Regions from separate parts of the Paracoccus haeundaensis genome, predicted to be linked through region 1. Evidence: riboswitches for the same ligand, from Rfam matches in the RefSeq annotation. Region 1 holds a riboswitch; each other region holds the start of a gene.

Evidence for each region. A riboswitch is a leader RNA that binds a small molecule or an ion and turns the genes downstream of it on or off. The one in region 1 is predicted to bind cobalamin.
Region 2: it holds a riboswitch for cobalamin, as region 1 does, so the genes downstream of both, FHD67_RS04865 (TonB-dependent receptor plug domain-containing protein) here and FHD67_RS03825 (DUF1636 family protein) in region 1, are expected to answer to the same signal.
Region 3: it holds a riboswitch for cobalamin, as region 1 does, so the genes downstream of both, FHD67_RS18550 (ABC transporter substrate-binding protein) here and FHD67_RS03825 (DUF1636 family protein) in region 1, are expected to answer to the same signal.

The regions. Positions count from the first base shown of each region.
Region 1 is NZ_VDDC01000007.1:184,656-191,902, forward strand. It holds gene FHD67_RS03810 (alpha,alpha-trehalose-phosphate synthase (UDP-forming)) at 241-1,599, opposite strand; gene otsB (trehalose-phosphatase) at 1,609-2,331, opposite strand; gene cobO (cob(I)yrinic acid a,c-diamide adenosyltransferase) at 2,433-3,062, opposite strand; cobalamin riboswitch at 3,103-3,328, shown strand; gene FHD67_RS03825 (DUF1636 family protein) at 3,424-3,834, shown strand; gene cobW (cobalamin biosynthesis protein CobW) at 3,837-4,880, shown strand; gene cobN (cobaltochelatase subunit CobN) at 4,894-7,247, shown strand, end outside.
Region 2 is NZ_VDDC01000008.1:184,468-191,714, reverse strand. It holds gene FHD67_RS04880 (ABC transporter ATP-binding protein) at 1-120, opposite strand, end outside; gene FHD67_RS04875 (FecCD family ABC transporter permease) at 117-1,094, opposite strand; gene FHD67_RS04870 (ABC transporter substrate-binding protein) at 1,091-1,894, opposite strand; gene FHD67_RS04865 (TonB-dependent receptor plug domain-containing protein) at 1,891-3,783, opposite strand; cobalamin riboswitch at 3,917-4,103, opposite strand; gene bhcR (HTH-type transcriptional regulator BhcR) at 4,166-4,987, opposite strand; gene bhcA (L-aspartate--glyoxylate aminotransferase BhcA) at 5,185-6,375, shown strand; gene bhcB (beta-hydroxyaspartate dehydratase BhcB) at 6,375-7,247, shown strand, end outside.
Region 3 is NZ_VDDC01000051.1:410-7,656, reverse strand. It holds gene FHD67_RS18565 (TRAP transporter small permease subunit) at 1-558, shown strand; gene FHD67_RS18560 (TRAP transporter large permease) at 558-1,874, shown strand; gene FHD67_RS18555 (hypothetical protein) at 2,000-2,254, shown strand; cobalamin riboswitch at 2,503-2,719, shown strand; gene FHD67_RS18550 (ABC transporter substrate-binding protein) at 2,858-3,865, shown strand; gene FHD67_RS18545 (FecCD family ABC transporter permease) at 3,862-4,917, shown strand; gene FHD67_RS18540 (ABC transporter ATP-binding protein) at 4,914-5,678, shown strand; tRNA gene FHD67_RS18535 (tRNA-Gly) at 5,694-5,767, opposite strand; gene FHD67_RS18530 (nucleoside deaminase) at 5,815-6,267, opposite strand; partial or broken gene FHD67_RS20970 (pseudouridine synthase) at 6,386-7,247, shown strand, end outside.

The DNA of each region.
Region 1 (7,247 bases):
AAGACCGCCGGACCTGGCCGCAGGGAGGAGGGGGGCGGCAGGACCGGCGGCTTTCCGAAGTGTCCGTGGCCGGACCGGGAGGAGGACGCCACGAAGCATCTGCTTCATAGGTCCACCATGCGCCGGACCCGCGCCCCTGTCACCGCAGGCCGCGCCGCTCGGTCAACCGGAACGTGCGCTGCCACGGGACAGGGCGCAATTTGAGGGTATTGCCCGATCCTTGGGCACACCCCGCGCGAATCACCGCGCCGTCAGCGCCTCCAGATAGGTGCGCGACCACCAGGCGACATCGTGGTCCACCACACCTTTCAGGAGGGCGGCATGGCGGTCGCGGCGTTCGGCTTGCGACATCCGCATCGCCTGTGCCATCGCGACGGCCAGATCATGCGGGTCGTGGGGGTTGATGATCAGCGCCTCGGCCATGGTCTCAGCGGCCCCGGCAAAGCGCGACAGGATCAGCACGCCCGGATCGTCGGGGTTCTGAGCGGCGACGTATTCCTTGGCGACCAGGTTCATCCCGTCGGCCAGCGGCGTGACCAACCCGATGCGCGCCTGCCGGTACAGCCCCGCCAGCACGGGACGCGGGAACGGCCGATGAATGAACCGGATCGGCGTCCAGTTCAACGTCGCGAACTGGCCGTTGATGCGTCCGGCCAGGTGTTCGGTCTCCTCCCGGATGTCCTGATAGGCTTCGACCTCGCCCCGCGTCGGAGGCGCGATCTGCAGGAACGAGATCTTCTCGTGCAGGTCGGGGATCTTTTCCAGCAGCAGCTGATAGGCCCGGAACCGCTGCGGGATGCCCTTGGAATAATCCAGCCGGTCGACGCCGATCATCATCTTGGCCCCGGTCAACAGGCGCATGCGGTCGCTGTCGGGGGCGTCTGCTGCCTCGGTGATGAAGGCCGCGGCGTCGATGCCGATCGGAAAGACCTGCGTGCGGACCATGCGTCCCGACAGCCGGAAGCGGTCCGGCGCGACCTGATCGCCGTCCGCCAGCTGACGGGCGCTTTCGGCAAAGGCGCCAAGGTCGCGTTCGGCCTGGAACCCCAGCAGATCGTAATGGGACAGCCAATCGAACAGCTGCGCGGGGTTGGGCAGGGCCGCGCAATCAGCCGGACCCGGAATGGGGATGTGCAGGAAATGGCCGATCGGGTTTTCCACCCCCAAGGCGCGCAGTTCGGCGGCCATCGGGAACAGGTGATAATCCTGCACCCAGATCCGGTCATCGGGGCGCAGGACCGGCAGCAGCATCCGCGCGATGCGCTGGTTCACCCGTGCATATCCATCCAGGTATTCGGGCCTGATGCGCATCAGGTTGGGGCGCCCATGGCACAGCGGCCACAGGATGGAGTTGGAATAGCCCAGATAGTATTCGTCATGCTCTTGCGGGGTCAGGTCAAAGGACAGCCGTTGGAACGCCGCGCCCGGATGGTCCTGCAGGTCGGGCGCGGGATCGTCCGTCACCTCGCCCGAGAAACCCACCCACACCCCGCCGGAACTGCGCAACGCATCCTCCAGCGCCACCACCAGCCCGCCCGAGGGATCGTCCCCCAGCGGCAGGCGGTTCGAGACGACGATCAGGCGCGGTTCGGTGGACATGGGCATTCCTCAGTTCAGCGATGCGTCAAGCCAGGCGGCCAGCGCGGCAGGGTCGGACAATCGGTGATGCGCGGCGGTGGGACCGTCGCCGATCTTGATGGCAAAGCCACCGCGGGCCTGCGCCTCGGCCATGGCGGGTTCGTCGGTGGTATCGTCGCCCGCAAAGACCGGCACGCGCCCGGCAAAGGGCTCAAGCGTCATCAGATGCGCCAGCGCGCTGTCCTTGCCGACACCGCCGGGGCGCAGTTCGACCGCCATCTTGGCGGGCTGCAGCACCAGATGCGGGTTCCGATCGGCCAGATCCTGCATCACCTCATCGACAAAGGCGCGCAGATCGGGGGCGTCCCGATAATGCAGTGCGACGCCGTGGGGCTTTTCCTCGACCAGCAGGGCGGGATGGGGCGCGGCGGCGGCATGGGCCGCGGCATGAAGGGGGCCCGCGTCGAAATCCACCCGGTGCAGGGTCTGAATGCGGCCGGGGCGCAGCGACAGTTCGGCGCCGTGGCTGCCCGCGACGATGCCCTCGAACCCGTCCATATGTCCGCGCAGGTCGGCCACGTCGCGCCCCGAGATCAGCGCCACCGCACCCCCCTGCCTCCGGTACAGCGCCGCCAGCCGGTCGCGCAGCGCCTGCGTGACAACGACCGCATCGGGCCGGGGGGCGATGTCGACCAGGCAGCCGTCGAAATCCAGGAACAGGGCGGCGTCGGGGGCAAGCGGGGGTGGGGTCACGTCAGGCGGGCTCCGGCGATTGGGATATACCAAAGGGAACCCGTGACTCCCCCCGAGGGTTCACCGCCGCGTGAGGTTTTTTGACTGCCGACCCGCGCGCGTCAGTATTCGACCCCGGCCTGCGCCTTGATCCCAGACCGGAACGGATGCTTGACCTGGGTCATCTCGGTCACCAGGTCGGCAGCCTCGATCAGCGCGTCGGGGGCGCCGCGCCCGGTCAGCACCACATGGGTCATGGCGGGCTTTTCCGCCTGCAGAAAGGCCACCACTTCGGCCGCGTCCAGATAACCATAGCGCAGCGCGATGTTGATCTCGTCCAGCAGGACCATGCGGATGGCCGGGTCACGGATCAGGTCCCGCGCGCGCGCCCACCCGGCCTGCGCCATGGCGATGTCACGGGACTTGTCCTGCGTCTCCCAGGTAAAGCCCTCGCCCATGGCGTGGAACTGGCAGATGTCGGTGAAATGCGTGGTCAGCAGCGTGCGTTCGCCCGTGTCCCACGCGCCCTTGATGAACTGCACAACGGCGCAGGGCATCCCGTGCGCGATGGAGCGCATGATCATGCCGAACCCCGACGACGACTTGCCCTTGCCCGGCCCGGTATGGACGATGATCAGGCCCTTTTCGCCGGTCTTGGTCTCCATCATGCGGTCGCGTGCGGCCTTTTTCCTGGCCATCTTGGCGGCGTGGCGGTCCTGATCCTCGGCGGAAATCGGGTCGGTCTGCGTCATCGGGTCGCTCCTTGCGGTTGACAAACGGCGGGTGCGGGGGTTTGGGTGAGGGCGTGTTGGTTCCTGTCTATGACAGGCGAAGAGGGAATGCGACAAGGCCCCGGGTCACCAGACCCGCGACCCCAAGCGCAGCCGCCCCCGCGACCGTGACCGGAGAGGTCGCCCGATCCACTGGCCCCGATTGGGGCTGGGAAGGTGGGACGACCGTTGGGGCATTCGCCCCTGGATCCGCAAGCCGGGAGACCTGCCAGCACCTGACGATGACGGGCGAACGGGGTGTTTCGCGACCGGCAGGTGATGGCCGGATGCCCCGTGCCGCCTCCTCTCGGACGCCCCTTGCCGCAACAAGGAAGGGGCCGCGATGCGCGCCGTTCTGCATGTCTGCACCACCTGTCGCGGCACCGTGCCCGACCCGGTTCCCGATGCCGCAGGGACCGATGCCGCAAGGACGGATGCCCCTGGCCCGGACGTGCCGCGCCTTGGCGCCCGGCTGCACGACCTGCTGTCCCGCACCGCCCCCGACGGCGTCGAGATCCGCCCCGTCGAATGCCTTTCTGCCTGTTCGCAGGGCTGTTCCGTCGCGCTGTCCGCGCCGGGCAAGTGGTCCTATGTCTATGGCCGCCTGACGCTGGACGACGCCGCCGACATCCTGTCGGGCGCGCGCGCCTATGCCGGGACCGCCGACGGCATCGTGCCGTGGCGCGAACGCCCCGCCGTCTTCCGCAAGCAGAGCCTTGCCCGCATCCCCCCGCATACCCTGTCGCAGGAGTGACCATGAACGACCTTATCAAGACCCCCGTCACCGTGATCACCGGCTTTCTGGGGTCGGGCAAGACGACCCTGGTGCGCCATCTGATGGCCAACCCCCAGGGGCTGCGCCTTGCGGTGATCGTGAACGAATTCGGCACGATGGGTGTCGATGGAGAGATCCTCAAGGGTTGCGCCGACGCCGCCTGCCCGGCCGAGAACATCGTTGAGCTGTCGAACGGCTGCATCTGCTGCACCGTCGCCGACGATTTCATCCCCACGCTGGAGGCGCTGATGGCGCTTCCCGCCCGCCCGGACCACATCCTGATCGAGACCTCGGGCCTCGCGCTGCCCAAGCCCCTGCTGAAGGCCTTCGACTGGCCCGCCGTCCGCTCGCGCATCACCGTGGACGGCGTGATCGCCCTGGCCGATGCCGAGGCCGTGGCGGCGGGCCGCTTCGCCCCCGACGTGGCGGCGGTGGACGCGCAGCGCGCCGCCGACCCCGGCCTGGACCACGAGACGCCCCTGTCCGAGGTCTTCGAGGATCAGATCGCCTGCGCCGATGTCATCCTGCTGACCAAGGCCGATCTGGCCGGACCGCAGGGCGTCGCAGCGGCACGGTCGGCGATCGAGGCCGAGCTGCCCCGCCCCCTGCCCATCCTGACCGTGACCGAGGGCGCGGTCGATCCTCGCCTGGTCCTGGGCCTGGGCAAGGCCGCCGAAGATGATCTGGACGCCCGCCCCAGCCATCACGACGGCGCCGACGACCACGAACATGAGGATTTCGACACCGTCGTCATCGACCTGCCCGAAATCACCGACCCGGCCGATCTGGCCGCCCGCATCGCCCGTCTGGCCGCCGAGCAGAACGTGCTGCGCGTCAAGGGCCATGTCGCCGTCGCGGGCAAACCCATGCGCCTTTTGGTGCAGGCCGTGGGCGCGCGGGTGCGCCATCAGTACGACCGCCCGTGGGGCCAGACCCCGCGCCGCTCGCGCCTGGTGGTGATCGCGGAGCACGACGACGTGAACCCCGACGCGATCCGCGCCGTGCTGGAGGCCGTGCCAGCATGACCGGGCCCGCCTGATGCATGTCATCTTCCGCGAACAGGTCGGGCTGGAGCAGACCGACACCCCCTATGATCCCGGGCAGACGCCCGGCGATCTGGTGGTCCTGTCCTTTTCGGACAGCGACCTGGGGGCCTTTGCGGAGGGCTGGCGGCGCGCGGCGGGGGGACTGCCGTCCACGCGGCTGTGCAACCTGGTGGCGCTGCGGCACCCGGTCTCGGTCGACACCTATGTCGAGAACACCCTGTCGGGCGCGCGCGGCATCCTGATCCGCCTGATCGGCGGAGAGGCGTATTGGCCCTATGGCCTGGCCTCGGTCCAGGACCTGGCGCGCCGGCGGGGCATCGCGCTGGCCGTGCTGCCCGCGGACGGCCGCGACGATCCGCGGCTGGAGGAGATGTCGACCGTTCCCCCCTCGGTCCTGCGCGTGCTGCGGCGGCATTGCGACCAAGGCGGCGCGGTCGCGGCGCAGGCGGCGCTGGCGCAGATGGCCGTCGCATCGGGCCTGCAGGCCGCGCCCGTGCCGGGGGTCAAGACCCTGCCCGCGATGGGGTTCTACGACCCCGACCGGGGGGTGGTCGCCGATCCGGGCCCTATTGCGGCGCTGGTCACCTTCTATCGCAGCTGGCTGGCGGCGGCGGATGTGGCGCCCATCGACGCGCTGATCCGGGCGTTGCGGGCGCGGGGCATCGCGGCGATGGGCGTCTTTGCCCCGTCGCTCAAGGCGCCGGGCCTGGGCGACTGGCTGGCCGATGCCCTGCCGGGCGGGCCTGCGCTGGTCGTGAACGCGACCGGGTTTTCCGGGGGGAACGCGGGTCCGTTCGACGGCTGGTCCTGCCCGGTGTTCCAGGTGGCCCTGTCCACCAACCGCCGCCGCGACTGGCTGGCGGCCGAACGCGGTCTGTCGCCGTCGGACCTAGCTATGAACGTCGTCCTGCCCGAGGTCGACGGACGCATCTTCGCGGGCCTCATCAGCTTCAAGGCGGTCAGCCCGCGCGACCCGGACCTGCAGTATTCGCGCTTCGTGCACCGGCCCGATGCGCCGATGCGGGCCCGGGCCGTCGACCGCATCGCCGCCTGGCACGCGATGGCGCAAGGGGCGGGTCGCGTGGCGATGGTGCTCTCCACCTATCCGGGCCGCGACTGGCAACAGGCCCATGCGGTGGGGCTGGACGCGCCGGCATCCGCGCAGGCGGTGGGGGCGATGCTGGGCACGGACCTGCCCGCGCTGCCGGACGGCACCCTGGCTTGGCCGCTGGACGATTACCGCGCGGCGCTGGCCCGCCTGCCGCAGGCGCTGCAGGAGGACCTGCACGCGGCCTGGGGGCCGCCCGAGACGGACCCCGATTGCCGGGACGGCGCCTTCCACCTGCGCGCCAGCCTGCACGGCCCGGTGATCCTGGCGCTGCAGCCCGAACGCAGCCACCGCGCCGGGCGCGAGGACAGCTATCACGACCTGACCCGCGTGCCGCGCCATGCCTATGTGGCCTTCTATCTGTGGCTGGCGCAGCAGGGCGCGCGGGCGCTGATCCACATGGGCGCGCATGGCACGCTGGAATGGCTGCCGGGCAAGGCGGTCGCGCTGTCGGGCGACTGCTGGCCGCAGGTTCTGCTGGGGTCGCTGCCGGTGATCTATCCCTTCATCGTCAACGATCCGGGAGAGGCCGCGCAGGCGAAACGCCGCATCGGGGCGGTGACCCTGGGCCATATGCCGCCCCCCATGCGGGACGCGGCCCTGCCCCCCGGCATGGCCGGGCTGGAACGGTCCCTGGACGAATATTCCACCGCCGACGGGCTGGACCCCGCGCGTCGCGACCGCCTGATCGCCGCAATCCGGGACGAGGCGCGCGCCCTGGGGGTCGAGGCCGATCTGGGCATCCCCCCCGACGCCAGCGCCGCCGAGGCGATCACCCGAATCGACCGCTTCGTCTGCGACATCAAGGAAAGCCAGTACGGAGAGGGGCTGCATGTCTGGGGCAGCGGCGTCTGCGGTCAGGCCGAACGCGACGGGCTGATGGCCGCGCTGGCCGGGCGGTTCGTTGCGCCGGGGCCGTCGGGTTCGCCCAATCGGGGGCGGTCGGACGTGATGCCCACCGGGCGCAACCTCTACAGCGTGGACCCGCGTGCCGTGCCCACGCCCTCCGCCCATGCGCAGGGGGTGAAACTGGCCGAGGAGTTGCTGCGCCGTCACCTGCAGGATCACGGCGACTGGCCGCGCGGGCTGGTCGTGGATCTCTGGGGCAGCGCGACCATGCGCACCGCGGGCGAAGAGTTCGCCATGGCCCTGCATCTGGCCGGGCTGAAGCCGGTCTGGGATGCCGGGTCCGGCCGCGTCTCGGGCGTCGAGGTCGTGCCGCTGGCCCTGCTGGGCCG
Region 2 (7,247 bases), on a different contig from region 1:
CGCGCCGTTCGGGCCCAGCAGGCCCACGAACTCGCCCGGCCCCACGTCGAGGTCGATCCGGTCCAGCACCGGCACCGCGCCGCGCGACAGGGACAGGCCGGACAGCCGCATCAGGGTCATGCCCGCACCCTCAGCCGCAGGATCAGCTGCAGGAAGAAGGGCGCGCCGATCAGGGCGGTCAGGACGCCCAGCTTGAGGTCGCGCCCCGGAAGGATCACCCGCACCGCGATGTCGGCCGCCAGCACCATCGCCGCCCCGCCAAGCGCCGATGCGCCCAGCAACCGCCCCGGATCGCCACCCACCGCGCGGCGCAGCAGATGCGGCACGACCAGCCCGACGAAGCCCACGGTGCCCGCCACCGCCGTGGCCCCGCCGACCAGCGCCGCCGTGCCCAGCACCAGCCGCAGCCGCAGCGCGCGCAGGCTGATGCCCATGCTGGCGGCTGCGTCCTCTCCCAGGCTGAGGGCGCGCAGGGCACGGGCGGCGGGCCACAGGATCACCGCGCCCGCGATCATCACCGGCACAGCGATGCGGACATGCAGCATGGAGCGGTCGACCAGCGACCCCATCATCCAGAAGACGATCTCGTTGGCGGCAAAGGGGTTGGGCGACAGGTTCAGGACCAGCGAGGTCGCGGCCCCGGCCAGGGCCGATATGGCGATCCCCGCCAGGATCAGCGCCAGCGCGCCGCCGCGCGGGCCCGCCAGTCCCATGACCAGCCCGACCGACAGCGCCGCCCCCGCCAGCGCCGCCAGCGGCAGGCCCAAGGGAAAGGCCGCGGCCAGCCCGGTCTGGATCGCCAGCACCGCCCCAAGCGCCGCCGTGCCCGAGGTGCCGATCAGCCCCGGTTCCGCCAAGGGATTGCGCAGAAAGCCCTGCATCGCGGCCCCCGCCAGCCCAAGCGATGCGCCCACCGCCGCGCCCAGGATGGCGCGCGGCAGGCGCAGTTCCTGCATGATCAGAACCAACAGCGGATCGCCCCGCCCGAACAGCGCCGCCAGCGCGGGCCCGGGCGGCTGCCAGCTGGTCCCGATCAGCAGCGATATCACGAACAGCACGCCCACAAGCGCGCCAAGCGCGGCCGTCAGCCTCATGGCGCCACCTGGCGCAGCTGTGCCACGGCGCGCAGGACATGCGGCGTGCCGCAGGCCCAGTCCCGGTCGGGCGCAGTGACGACCTGCCGCCCCGGCGTGATGGCGCGCAGGACGGGGTGGTCCATCACCTCCTCGGCGCGCGAGGCACGGGGCTGACGCTGGCCGGTCACGATCAGGTCGGGATCGGCCATCACCAGATCCTCCAGCGGCACAAAGCCTCCCTGCGACAGGCCCAGTTCCGTCGCCACGTTCGTCAGGCCCGCCGCCGCCAGGATCGCCCCGGCCAGGCTGTCCTGACCCGAGCTGTAGCCGTTCGCCCCATATAGCGCCGCCCGGCGGTCGGGGCGCGGGTCCGCCTGCAGTGCCGCCAGGTCGCGATCGAACTGCGCCACAATCCGGTCGGCGCGGTCCCGTCGGCCCAGCACGTCGCCCATCAGGCGCAGGTTGGTGCGGATGCTGTCCAGGTCCGTCCCCATGTCGAAGGTCGCCACGCGCAGGCCCAGCCTGTCCAGCATGTCCAGCGTCGCCGGAGAGGAATAGGTGCCCGCCAGCACCAAGTCGGGCTGCAGGGCCAGGATGTCCTCGGCCTGGCCGCGATTGGTGGGATAGGCCTCGGCCTCGCGCGCCATGGCCGAAGAGACCCGGTCCTGCGCCAGATAGCTGACCGAGGCCAGCTGTCCCGGCGCCGCCACCAGCATCGCCAGCTGATCGGTGCACAGGTTGATCGACACCACCCGCGCGGGCGCGTCGGCCCATGCGGGGGCGACCATCAGCGCCAGCCCGATCAGCCCGCGGATCACCAGCGCGCCTGCAGGCCGATGGTGCCGGTCCGCCCCTGGTTCGCAAAGCCCCAGACATCCGAATAATCGCGGTCGAACAGGTTCACCACCCGCGCCGTCGCCCGCACGTTCGGCGTCAGGTCATAGCCCGCGGCAAGGTTGACCACGGTATAGGACGGCAGTTCTTCTACGATACCGTCGTTCCATATCTGGGCATCGAATGTGCCCGCCACGTGACGCAGATCGCCCGTGACCGACCCGCGCCCGTCCAGGATTGCCAGCGTCGCGGTCAGGCCTGCCTCGTGCCGGGGGCGGCGGGTCTTGACGCTGCCATCGGGATTTTCCGCGTCCAGATAGGTATAGCTGGCCCCCAGGGTCAGACTGTCGGTCGCCAGAATGCGGGCCGCGACCTCGACCCCTTGGCGGGGGCTTTCGCCGGACTGGTTGCGATAGGAATAGAACGCCACGCCATCCTCGATGCCGACAAGATAGTCGGTGATCTCATCCTCCAGCGTCTCGTTGAAATAGGTGACGTCGATGGTCCCGCGACCGTCCGGCAGCTGCGCCTCGACCCCCAGATCAAAGCCGCTGTTCTTTTCCGGGCGCAGGTCGGGATTGCCCTGATAGACGGTGCCGAAGAAGCCGGCATCGGCATACAGCTCAAAATAGGACGGGTTCACCAGCCCCGTCCCGGCGGATGCGTGCAGGCGGAACGGACGGTCGGGCATCTGCCAGGACAGACCCAGGTTCCAGCTGGTGAAATCGGCAAAGACGCGGTTCGCGTCGTGGCGCAGCCCGGCCTGGACATCCAGTCCGCTGGCCAGCATCGCGCGGTATTCCAGCGCGACCGACGACATCTCCCGGGACTGCCCCGGCGCGGTCGAGTTGCTGTCGCGCTGATGTTCCGCCAAGAGGTTCAGCAGCTGCGAGGCATCGGCGGCCGACCCGTCCAACCCCAGGCTGGCGCGGTATTTCAGCTTTTCGGTCTGGCCGCGCCGGAACGGGCTGTTGTCCTGGCTCTGCCGGGTGATGCTGTGCTGATAGTCCAGGCGCTGGACCAGGCGGCCGTCCAACGCGGTATATTCCGCCCAGACCCCGCCCTGAAACTCGTCGCGGCGGCCGAACAGGTCGGCATCGACCAGATAGCTTTCGGCATCGGTCGCGGCAAAGTTCTCGGCGTCAAAGCCGTAATCCTCGGTGGACTGGCGCAGCGCCACCCCAAGGCGCAAATCGTCGGTGGCCAGGACGTCGCCGGACAGGACGGCGGTCTTGCGGTTGATCCCGTCCTTGCCGCCGCCATCGCCCGACTGGTCATAGCCCAGATCGTCGCGCGCCGACAGCGACAGCCGCAGCCCGCCCCGCTCCCCGCGACGGCTGACATGGACCGAGGCCGCCCCGCCGTTCCCGGCCTCGACCGAACCGCCATAGGACAGGCCCTGGGGCGCGTCGCGGGTGATGATGTTGATCACCCCCGCCGAGGCGTTCGATCCATAGAACACCGATTGCGGCCCGCGCAGCACCTCGATCCGGTCGATGTCGGTGGTCTCCAGCCCGGTCAGCACGTATTCATCCTCGCCCCCCGCCGCCTCGATGCCGTCGATCAGGATCAGGGTGTGGTTCGCCTCGGCGCCGCGGATGCGGACCTGCGCGATGCTGGCGCCGCTGCCGCTGACCGACACGCCGGGCAACGCGCGCAGGGCGTCCTGGACGGTGGCGATGCCGCGATCCTCGATCTCGGTCGCGGTCAGGACGGTGTGGGCGCGGGCATAGCCGTCCTGGGCCACGGGCGTGATGCCGGCGGTCAGCACGATCTCGTCCAGCAGGATGGGTTCTCCCGGTGCCGCACCTTGAGCGGCGGCGGTCACGGGAAGGGCGACAAGCGTCGCCAGAAGACAGATCGGACGGCGCATCGGCACGGACCTTTCAAGGCAGGCACGGCCTGCGGCAAACAGAAATGTCCGGCACACGGACCCGGTGGGTCGCGGCAGGACGGTGACTGTCACCACTGCGGATCAGCCGCTTTCCTGGCACGCCCCGCGCCGGAAATGGGTGAGTGCTGCGGCAGGTCTCCTGGCTTGCGGGTCGATGCCTTGGCCGGCCTTCCCGGATCGCTCCAGTGGCATGATCGGCCATCGCTCTCCGCTTACAGTTGCGGGGGCAGCCCCGGATTGTCACCGGCGTTCCCTTTTGATCCGGCATGCAGGCCGGAACCGTAGCGGCGCCCTTGTGGCGCAGAGGCCCCGGAGCTGTCAACGGGATTCCGCCGTCCGTTCCACGCCCGGCAAAAGGCGGTCACCGCCCGCCCCGGCCCGATCCCAGATCGGCCGAAATCCGTTCCGCCGCGGTGGCGACCATGCCGCCGATGCGGTCGACGGCGGCATCGGTCATGCGGTTTGTGGGGCCCGACACCGACACCCCGGCCACCGCCTCGCCATAGCTGTTCACGATGGAGGCCGCGACACAGCGCATCCCCAAGGTGCGCTCTTCGTCGTCAAAGGCAAAGCCGCGATGGCGGATCAGGGCGATGTCGGCCTGCAGCGCGTCCGCGTCGGCGATGGTCTTTTCCGTGAACCGGGTGAAGGTCGCGTCGCGCAGGAACACCGCCAGCCGCGTCTGATCGAACGCCGCCAGCAGCGCCTTGCCGATCCCAGATGCGTGCAGCGGAGACCGGGTGCCGGGCGGGAAAAACGCGCGGATCGTCTGATGCGTCTCGACCTGGCTGACGAACAGCACGTCGCCGTCGCGTTCGATGCCCAGGTTCGCCGTCTCTCCGGTCAGGGCCATCAGGTCGCGCATCACCGCACGGCTGCGTTCGACGATGTTCGTGCGCCGCAGGAAGGCCGAACCAAGGCGGAACGCCTCGGGGCCGATGAACCACTCCTGCCGGTCGGGATTGTTCTCGACATAGCGACGGTGTTCCAGGGTGGCCAGGACGCGGTGCATGGTGGCGGGGGACTGATCCAGATGCGTGGACAGGCCGGTCAGGGTGATCCCCTCATGTGCGGCCAGGGCCTCCAGCACGTCCAGCCCGCGGTCCAGGGCCTGGATGCTGGCGGCGGGCTGATCGGCCTTGCCGCCTCTTGGCCGTCCCCGCTTGCGCACCGGCTGCTGCATCGGAATCACGCCCCTTCCGTCTGTAACACCACAGAAAAATAATTTCATGAAAGCCGCTTTCCGGCAATGAAAAATTCAAGCGCCCATGATTTCGCTGCGAAACCTGCATTAAACCAGATTTCCGAAAAACGATTTCAAAAAAATTTACCGGTTTGCGGACCCATGCTACACCTTGTCGCATCAAGGAGGAGCCGACCGTGAGCACCCAGAACCCGATCTTCATTCCCGGCCCGACGAACATCCCCGAGGTGCTTCGCAAGGCCGTCGACATGCCTACAATCGACCATCGCAGCCCGATGTTCGGAAAGATCCTGCATCCCGCGCTGGAGGGGGTCAAAAAGGTCCTGAAATCGACGCAGGCGCAGGTCTTCGTGTTCCCCTCCACCGGCACAGGCGGGTGGGAGACGGCGATCACCAACACGCTGTCCGCGGGCGACGCGGTTCTGGCCACGCGCAACGGCATGTTCAGCCACCGCTGGATCGACATGTGCCAGCGGCACGGCCTTGACGTCGAGGTCGTGGACCAGTCCTGGGGCGAAGGTATCCCCACCGACCGGTTCGAGGAGATCCTGACCGCCGACACGGCCCATCGCATCAAGGCGGTCCTGGCCACGCATAACGAAACCGCCACCGGCGTCCGGTCGGACATCGCCGCGGTCCGCCGCGCGCTGGACCGGGCGGGCCATCCCGCGATGCTGTTCGTGGACGGGGTCAGCTCCATCGCCTGCTATGACTTCCGGATGGACGAATGGGGCGTCGATGTCGCCGTCACCGGGTCGCAGAAGGGCTTCATGCTGCCCCCCGGCCTGGCGATCGTCGGCTTTTCGCCCAAGGCGATGGCCGCGGTCGAGGGCGCGGGCCTGCCGCGCACCTTCTTCGACATCCGCGACATGGCGCGGGGCTATGCCGCGAACGGCTTTCCCTATACGCCGCCCGTCGGCCTGCTGAACGGGCTGAAGGTCGCCACCGACATGCTGCTGGACGAGGGGCTGGAGAACGTCTTTGCCCGTCATCACCGCATCGCCGAAGGCGTCCGCCAGGCCGTCGCGGCATGGGGCATGACGCTGTGCGCCGCGCGACCCGCGCTGTATTCCGACAGCGTCAGCGCGATCCGCACGCCGGACGGGTTCGACGCCAACCGCATCGTCAGCCATGCGCTGAACACCTATGGCGTGGCCTTCGGCACGGGCCTGGGCGATGTCGCGGGCAAGGTCTTCCGCATCGGGCATCTGGGGATGCTGACCGACGTGATGGCCCTGTCGGGGCTGGCCACGGCAGAGATGGTGATGGTCGATCTGGGCCTGCCCGTCACCTTGGGCTCCGGCGTCGCCGCCGCCCAAGCGCATTACCGGCACAGCGCGGGCCAGGCCTGCAGGCGGGCTGCGTGATGGACGCGATCCCGACCCTGGACGACATGCTGGCGGCACGCGACCGCATCCGCCCGCATGTCCACGTCACCCCCGTCCTGACCAGCCGGATGCTGGACGAGCTGACGGGCGCGCAGCTGTTCTTCAAGTGTGAGAACCTGCAGAAGGCCGGCGCCTTCAAGGCGCGCGGGGCCAGCAACGCGGTCTTTGGCCTGTCGGATGCCCAGGCCGCGCGCGGCGTCGCCACCCATTCCAGCGGCAATCACGGCACCTGCCTGTCCTATGCCGCAGGACGCCGCGGCATCCCCTGCACGGTCGTCATGCCCCGCACCGCCCCGCAGGCGAAAAAGGACGCGGTGCGCGGCTATGGCGCGCGCGTCGTGGAATGCGAGCCCTCGACCAGCTCGCGCGAGGCGGTCTTTGCCCAGGTCGTGGCCGAGACGGGGGCCGAATTCGTGCATCCCTACAACGACCCGCGGGTGATCGCCGGACAGGCCACCTGCTCGGCCGAGATGCTGGAGCAGATCCCCGACCTGGACGCGGTCATCGCCCCCATCGGCGGCGGCGGCATGGTGTCGGGCACCTGCCTGACCCTGTCCGCGCTGGCCCCCGCCACACGCATCTATGCGGCCGAACCCGAACAGGCCGACGACGCGGCGCGCAGCTTTCGCGCGGGCCATATCATCGCAGACGACGCGCCCGTGACGGTGGCAGACGGGCTCAAAGTGCCGCTCAAGGACATGACCTGGCATTTCGTCCGCAGCCACGTCACCGACATCCTGACCGCGTCCGAGGATGAGATCGTGGCCGCGATGCAGCTGATCTGGAAACGGCTGAAGATCGTGGCCGAACCCTCCAGCGCGGTGCCGCTGGCGACCATCCTGAAGAACCGC
Region 3 (7,247 bases), on a different contig from region 1:
ATGATGGACGCATCCGAAGCCATTCCGCGCGAGGAACACGAGGCCGTGCCCCAGTCGGGGCGCCTGGGTCGCGTGATCGACCGTCTGGCGATCATCCCGGCCCTGGGCCTGGTGGTCGCCATGCTGATCCTGATCCAGGAGGTCGTGCTGCGTTACGTGTTCGGCCGCCCGACGAACTGGGCGCACGAGACGACGGTGTTCCTGTGCGCGATCTCGTTCGTCTACGGGGGCTTGCTGTGCACCGCGCGCGACCGGCACATCCGGGTCGTCCTGGTCTATGACCTGCTGCCGCCCGCCGCGCGGCGGGTGGCCGACATCCTCATCTCGGCGATCTGCGGCCTGTCCTCGGGCGCCTTCGCCTGGGCGGCCTGGCAGATGGTCAAGCGGTCCGCCTGGCGCCCCGACGGCAGCTTTCACCTCGAGACCTCGGGCTCGGCCTGGAACCCGGCCTATCCGGGCGTGCTCAAGGTGCTGCTGATGGTGGCGCTGGCGATCATGGCCCTGCAATTCGCCATCCTGACCGTCAACTATGCCCGCGGGCACAAGGGAGCCCGCTGATGGAGATCTTCGGTTCGCTGCAATCCCTGGGGATCGAGGCCGGGACGGGCCTTCTGTTCGCGCTGCTGCTGCTTTTGCTGCTGACGGGCATCCCGCTGGCCTTCGTCACGCTGCTGGTCACGCTGATCTTCGCGCTCGGGTGGTTCGGTCCGAACGTCGTGCCGCTGATCACCAGCCGCGTCTATACCTTCGTGTCCAGCTTCGTCTTCGTGTCGGTGCCGATGTTCGTGCTGATGGCCGCGATCCTGGACCGCAGCGGCATCGCCCGCGACCTGTTCGAGGCGATGCGCCTGGTCGGCGGCCGCATCCGCGGCGGCGTGGCGGTCCAGACGATCTTCGTGGCCGTCATCCTGGCCGCCATGTCCGGCATCATCGGCGGAGAGGTCGTGCTGCTGGGCCTAATCGCGCTGCCCCAGATGCTGGCCCAGGGCTATGACCGCAAGCTGGCCATCGGCGTCGTCTGCGCGGGCGGCAGCCTGGGGACCATGGTGCCGCCTTCGATCGTGCTGATCATCTATGGCCTGACCGCGAACGTCTCGATCGGCGACCTATTCACGGCCGCCTTCGTGCCGGGCTTCATGCTGGCGCTGCTCTATGTGGCCTATGTGCTGATCCGTGCCTGGCTGACGCCGGGCGACGTGCCCCCGGCCGTCACCGCCCGCGTCCCGCGGGACGAAAAGCTGCGCCTGCTCAAGGGCCTGTTCCTGCCGATCCTGGTCGTGATCATGGTGCTGGGCTCCATCTATGGCGGCATCGCATCCGTGACCGAGGCCAGCGCCGTGGGCGTGGCGGGCGTGCTGATCTCGACCGTGATCCGCGGCGAATTCACCTGGGGCCTGCTGCGCGGCGCGGCCATGCAGACGCTGCAGACGGTCGGCATGATCGTCTGGATCGGCATCGGTGCATCTGCCCTGGTGGGCGTCTTCAACCTGATGGGCGGCATCAACTTCGTGTCGGAACTGATCACCGGCATCAGCGACAACCCGACGATCATCATCCTGTTCATGATGGCGATCCTGTTCGTGCTGGGTATGTTCCTGGACTGGGTCGGCATCGCGCTGCTGACCATGCCGATCTTCGTGCCGATCATCGTCAGCCTGGGATACGACCCCGTCTGGTTCGGGGTGCTGTTCGCGATGAACATGCAGGTCAGCTTCCTGTCGCCGCCCTTCGGGCCCGCCGCCTTCTACCTGAAGTCAGTGACCCCGCCGGACATCTCGCTGGGAGAAATCTTCCGCGCCCTGCTGCCCTTCATCGGGCTGCAGATCCTGGCGGTGGGCCTGCTGATCCTGTTCCCGGCCCTGGCGATCTACTGATCGCCTGCCGTGGATCGGGGGGCATGCCGGATGCGGCGTGCCCCCTTTTCGTTCGGGGACAGGAATGTTGCACCGGCAAGCGGATTGACGGATGATCCGGGTCCGTCACCCAAAGCTGACCCACCATGCACGACCCCGAACCCGTCCCCCGTCCGGACCTGTTCACGAACAAGGACCATGACGCCTGGCTGGAGCAGTTCCTGTTCCTGCGATACACCCTGCACATGCCGGCCGAACGCATCGCCCAGATCGACTATGGCCTTGACCCTGACCATCCCGAAGCCCCGATCGCCGGCCTGTTCTGGGGCAGCCAGATCGAGCGGGACTATCCCCGGCTGGACCTTCGCCACCTGTGGCGAAAGAGGCCCGGCCAGGTTTGAAGCCCTGCGGTGTCAGGCGCTGGATCGCCCGGTGGTCTGACGCCCTATATCCGACCCCCCATCAATGCCTGGCAGGAAGGACTGCGACCAACTCCTTCCTCCGCAGGGCGCCAGCGCGTTCGACCAGCGGCGCACCGGTCGCCGGGATCAGGCTGGCATAAGCGGCGGGTGTCACAGGTGCGTCGGCCGTGGTGGCCGGGTCGGCTGCGGGCTGCTTGCCGCGGCAGTTGACTTTGTCCCCACCCGGCGGCATTTCCGTCCGTGATGGTTCCCGTGCCGGCCAAGGCCCCGGCAGGGTGAAAAGGGAACGTGGTGAGGTGTAGCCATCAGGCGCCGAATCCGCGACTGCCCCCGCAACTGTAAGCGGTAGCCGACCCTATGATGCCACTGGCGCCCCCTGCGCCGGGAAGGCGGGGAAGGCCGCGACCCGCAAGTCAGGAGACCTGCCATCATGACCTGAACCAACCCGGGCGGGGTGCCCCGGAGAAAGACCGCATGCGCCGATCCACGGCCTTCATCCGACGCGACCGCGAAGGTGGGTGGGACCCCGGTGACGCCGCTGCGCCTTTTTCAGCCCCGTCCTTCGTTTCATGAAGGACGACCATGACGACCAGAATCTTCCTGACGACCGCGGTGGCGCTGGGCCTGGGCCAGGCGGCCCTTGCCGCGCCGACCGACTATCCGCTGGTGATCGACAATTGCGGGCACCAAGTGACCATCCCCGCGCGTCCCGACAACGTCGTGTCGATCGGCCAGTCCACGACCGAGATCCTGTATGCGCTGGGCCAGGCGGACCGGATGGCCGGGACCGCGCTGTGGTTCACCCCGGTGCTGCCCGCCTTTGCAGAGGATGATGCCAGGGTTGACCGCATCAGCGACGACACGCCCAGCTTTGAATCGGTGGTGAACCGGCGCCCCGGCTTCGTGCCGACGATGTTCGCCTGGATGATCGGGGATCAGGGGGCGGTCGGCACGCGCCGGCAGTTCGCCGATCTGGGCATTCCGGCCTATGTCATGCCCACGGACTGCCAAGGCAAGGACAACAGCGTGGGCGCCGACGGCACCCGCCTTGCGCCCTTCGACATCGCGACGCTGTGGGACGGCATCGACCAGATCGCGCGCGTCATGGACGCGCAGGACGCGGGCCAGGCGCTGATCGCCGACCTGCAGGCCCGAGAGGTGGCGGTCGTGGAGCGCGCGCGGGCGATGGACCTGCCGGATGCGTCCGCGGCGGTCTGGTTCTCCTCAGCCGATCTGGCGCTGGACCCCTACATGGCGGGCGGGATGGGCGTCCCGGCCTGGATGATGGACCGCCTTGGCCTGCGCAACGTCGTGACCTCGGACGAGGAATGGCCCGCCGTAGGGTGGGAGACGATCGCCCGTGCCGACCCCTCGGTGCTGGTGATCGCGCGCATGGACCGCCGCCGCTTTCCTGCCGACGATGTCGAGGCAAAGCTGCGCTTTCTGAAAACGGACCCGGTCACGCGCCGGATGACCGCCGTGCGCCGGGATCGCATCGTCATCCTGGACGCCGAGGCGCTGCATCCCGGCATTCGCATGATCGACGGGCTGGAGGCCTTGGCGGCGGGCATGGACGGGCTGTCCGAATGACCGCCGATGTCGGGGTGCCGACCGTCCGCCGCCCCTTGGCCCCGGTCTGGCTGTGGGTGTCGCTGCTGATCGTGGCGGCCCCCCTGGCCGGCACCGCCCTGGGGGAAACGCCGATCCCCCTCTCGACCGTCTGGCAGGCGCTGGCCAACCAGATGCTGGGTGCGGGCTATCCGCTGGACCCGATCGATCAGGGTATCGTCTGGGCTTACCGCCTGCCGCGCGCGCTGGTGGCAGGGGCCTGCGGAGCGGGGCTGGCGATCTCGGGGCTGGTCCTGCAGACGCTGTTGCGCAACGCACTGGCCGACCCCTATCTGCTGGGCATCTCGGCGGGGGCGTCTACGGGGGCCGTGACGGTCGCGGTGGCGGGGATCGGCGCGGGGTTCGTGCCGATGTCGGCGGGCGCGCTGCTGGGCGCGATCGCGGCCTTTGCGTTGGTGGTGGGGTTGGCGCGCCTGTCGGGTGGTGGTCCGGGCGCGCGGGGTGCCGCGCAGATCGTGCTGGCAGGCATCGCCGGGTCGCAGCTGTTCAACGCCCTGACCAGCTTCATCATCGCGCGGTCGGCCAGTGCGGAACAGGCGCGCGGCATCATGTTCTGGCTGCTGGGCAACCTGTCGGGCGTCCGGTGGGACGATGTCGGCCTGTCGCTGGCCGCCGCCGTGACCGTCCTTGGCGCGGCCGCATGGCACATCCGCGCGCTGGACGCCTTTGCCTTCGGCACGGAATCGGCGGCGTCCCTGGGCGTGCCGGTCCGGCGCGTTCAGGCCGTGCTGATCCTGGCGACCGCCATGGCCACGGCGGTCATGGTGTCGGTCACCGGTGCGATCGGCTTTGTCGGGCTGGTCGTCCCGCATGCGGCACGGTTCCTGGTGGGCACGCGCCACGCGCGGCTGGTGCCCGTGTCGGCGCTGATCGGCATGGTCTTCCTGATCGCCGCGGACGTGATCGCGCGGATGCTGGTACCCGGCCAGACCCTGCCCATCGGCGTCGTGACCGCGCTGGTCGGCGCGCCGGCCTTTGCGGCGATTCTGATCCGCGGGCGGTCCGCGTCATGATGCTGATCGCGCGTGATCTGACCCGCCGCCTGCGCGGACGCGCCCTGGTGGCCGGCGTCACCCTGGACATCCGCCCCGCAGAGATGCTGGGCCTGATCGGCCCGAACGGGTCGGGCAAGTCCACGCTGCTGCGGATGCTGGCCGGGTTGGTCCGCCCCGACGGCGGCCAGGTCGCGCTGGACGGCCGGCCGCTGCGCACCATGCCTGCGCGCCAGGTCGCCCGCCACATCGCCCTGGTCGCCCAAAGCGCCGAGACGTCGGACCGCATCACGGTCCGCGATGCCGTGGCCTTGGGGCGCACGCCCTGGCTGGACGCCCTGCGGCCCTGGTCCCCGGCGGACGAGGCGCATGTGACGCAGGCGCTGGCGCGGGTCGACCTGGCACATCTGGCGGGGCGCGACTGGTCGACTCTGTCGGGGGGCGAACGCCAGCGCGCCCATATCGCCCGTGCGCTGGCGCAGGCGCCGCGGATCCTGCTGCTGGACGAGCCGACGAACCACCTGGACATCCGTCATCAGCTGGCGATCCTGGATCTGGTGGGCGGCCTGGGCCTGACCACGGTGATCGCCCTGCATGACCTGAACCAGGCGATGCGCTGCGACAGGCTGGCGGTGATGCAGGCCGGTCGGTTGGTGGCCCTGGGCCCGCCAGACCGTATCCTGACCGCGGACCTTCTGGCGCGCGTCTTTCAGGTGCGGGCAAGCACGCTGACCGATCCGCAGGACGGCAGCCGCGTGATGCGGTTTCATCCGGTCGTCTGATGCCATGAGAGGGATTGGAGCGGGTGACGGGAATCGAACCCGTGTCTCTAGCTTGGAAGGCTAGGGTCTTACCATTACACAACACCCGCGCGGGGATCGGTATAGTCCGCCCGCGCGGCAGGTTCAAGCGGTCGCGTCACCGTCGTTGCGCAAAGAACCGCCGCAGCAGGTCGCGTGATTCCGGCGCGGCCAGGCCGTCATAAACCTCCGGGCGATGATGGCACTGCGCGTGCCGGAACACCTGCGCGCCATGGGCGACGCCCCCCATGCGCGGGTCCGACGCCCCGTAATACAGCCGGGCGATCCGCGCGGCCGAGATGGCCGCCGCGCACATCGGGCAGGGCTCCAGCGTGACCCACAGCTCGTGACCGGGCAGGCGTTCGGACCCCAGGGCCGCGCAGGCGGCACGGATCGCCAGGATCTCGGCATGGGCGGTCGGGTCGGACAGTTCGCGCGTGCGGTTGCCCGCGGCGGCCACCACGCGGCCCTGCGGGTCGGTCACGACGGCGCCCACCGGCACCTCTCCGCGCAGGGCGGCGTCGCGGGCTTGGGACAGGGCAAGCGCCATATGGGTGGTGAAGGGGACCATGACCGTCTTGTCGCAATCCCCCGCGCGGCGCGCAAGCCGGGGAAAGAAACGCTTCCCACACGGCCCTCTTGGGCGTATGCACCCCTCTTTGCCCCGCAGCGATGCGAAGGAGACGCGCATGACCGACGATCAGATTCCCGACCGCAAGGCCCCCCAGGTCGCCCCCCGCACCGAAGCCGACCGCATCGCCAAGGTGATGGCGCGCGCCGGTGTCGCCAGCAGGCGCGAGGCCGAGCGGATGATCATTGAGGGCCGCGTCAGCGTAAACGGCAAGAAGATCGACAGTCCCGCCCTGGACGTTCTGCCCACCGACCGGATCACCGTCGACGGCAAGAAGCTGGAGGAGCCGCAGGAGACGCGGCTGTGGCTGTACTACAAGCCCCTGGGCCTAATCACGTCGGAAAACGACGAGCTGGGCCGCCAGACCGTGTTCGACGCGCTGCCGCGCGACATGCCTCGGGTGATGACCGTGGGGCGTCTTGACCTGAACTCCGAGGGCCTGCTGCTGCTGACGAACGACGGAGAGCTGAAGCGACGGCTGGAGCTGCCGGCGACGGGCTGGCTGCGCCGGTACCGGGTGCGAGTGAACGGCACGCCCTCGGACATGACCTTCGACCCGCTGCGCCGCGGCGTCACCATCGAGGGAGAGGACTTCGCCCCCATGGAGATCAAGCTGGACAGCCAGCAGGGTGCGAACGCTTGGATCAGCGTGGGCATCCGCGAGGGCAAGAACCGCGAGATCCGCCGCGCGATGGCCCATGTCGGCCTGCAGGTGAACCGCCTGATCCGCATCGGCTATGGTCCGTTCAAGCTGACCGGCATGGACAAGAACCAGGTGACCGAGGTCAAGCGCAAGGTCCTGCGTGACCAGCTGGGCGGCCTGCTGACCGGAGAGGTCGAGGACAAGCCGCGCGAGATGCGCCCCCGCGGGGCTGCCGGCGAACGCGCCGCCCGGTCCGAGGGGGGCGATGCCGGCCCGC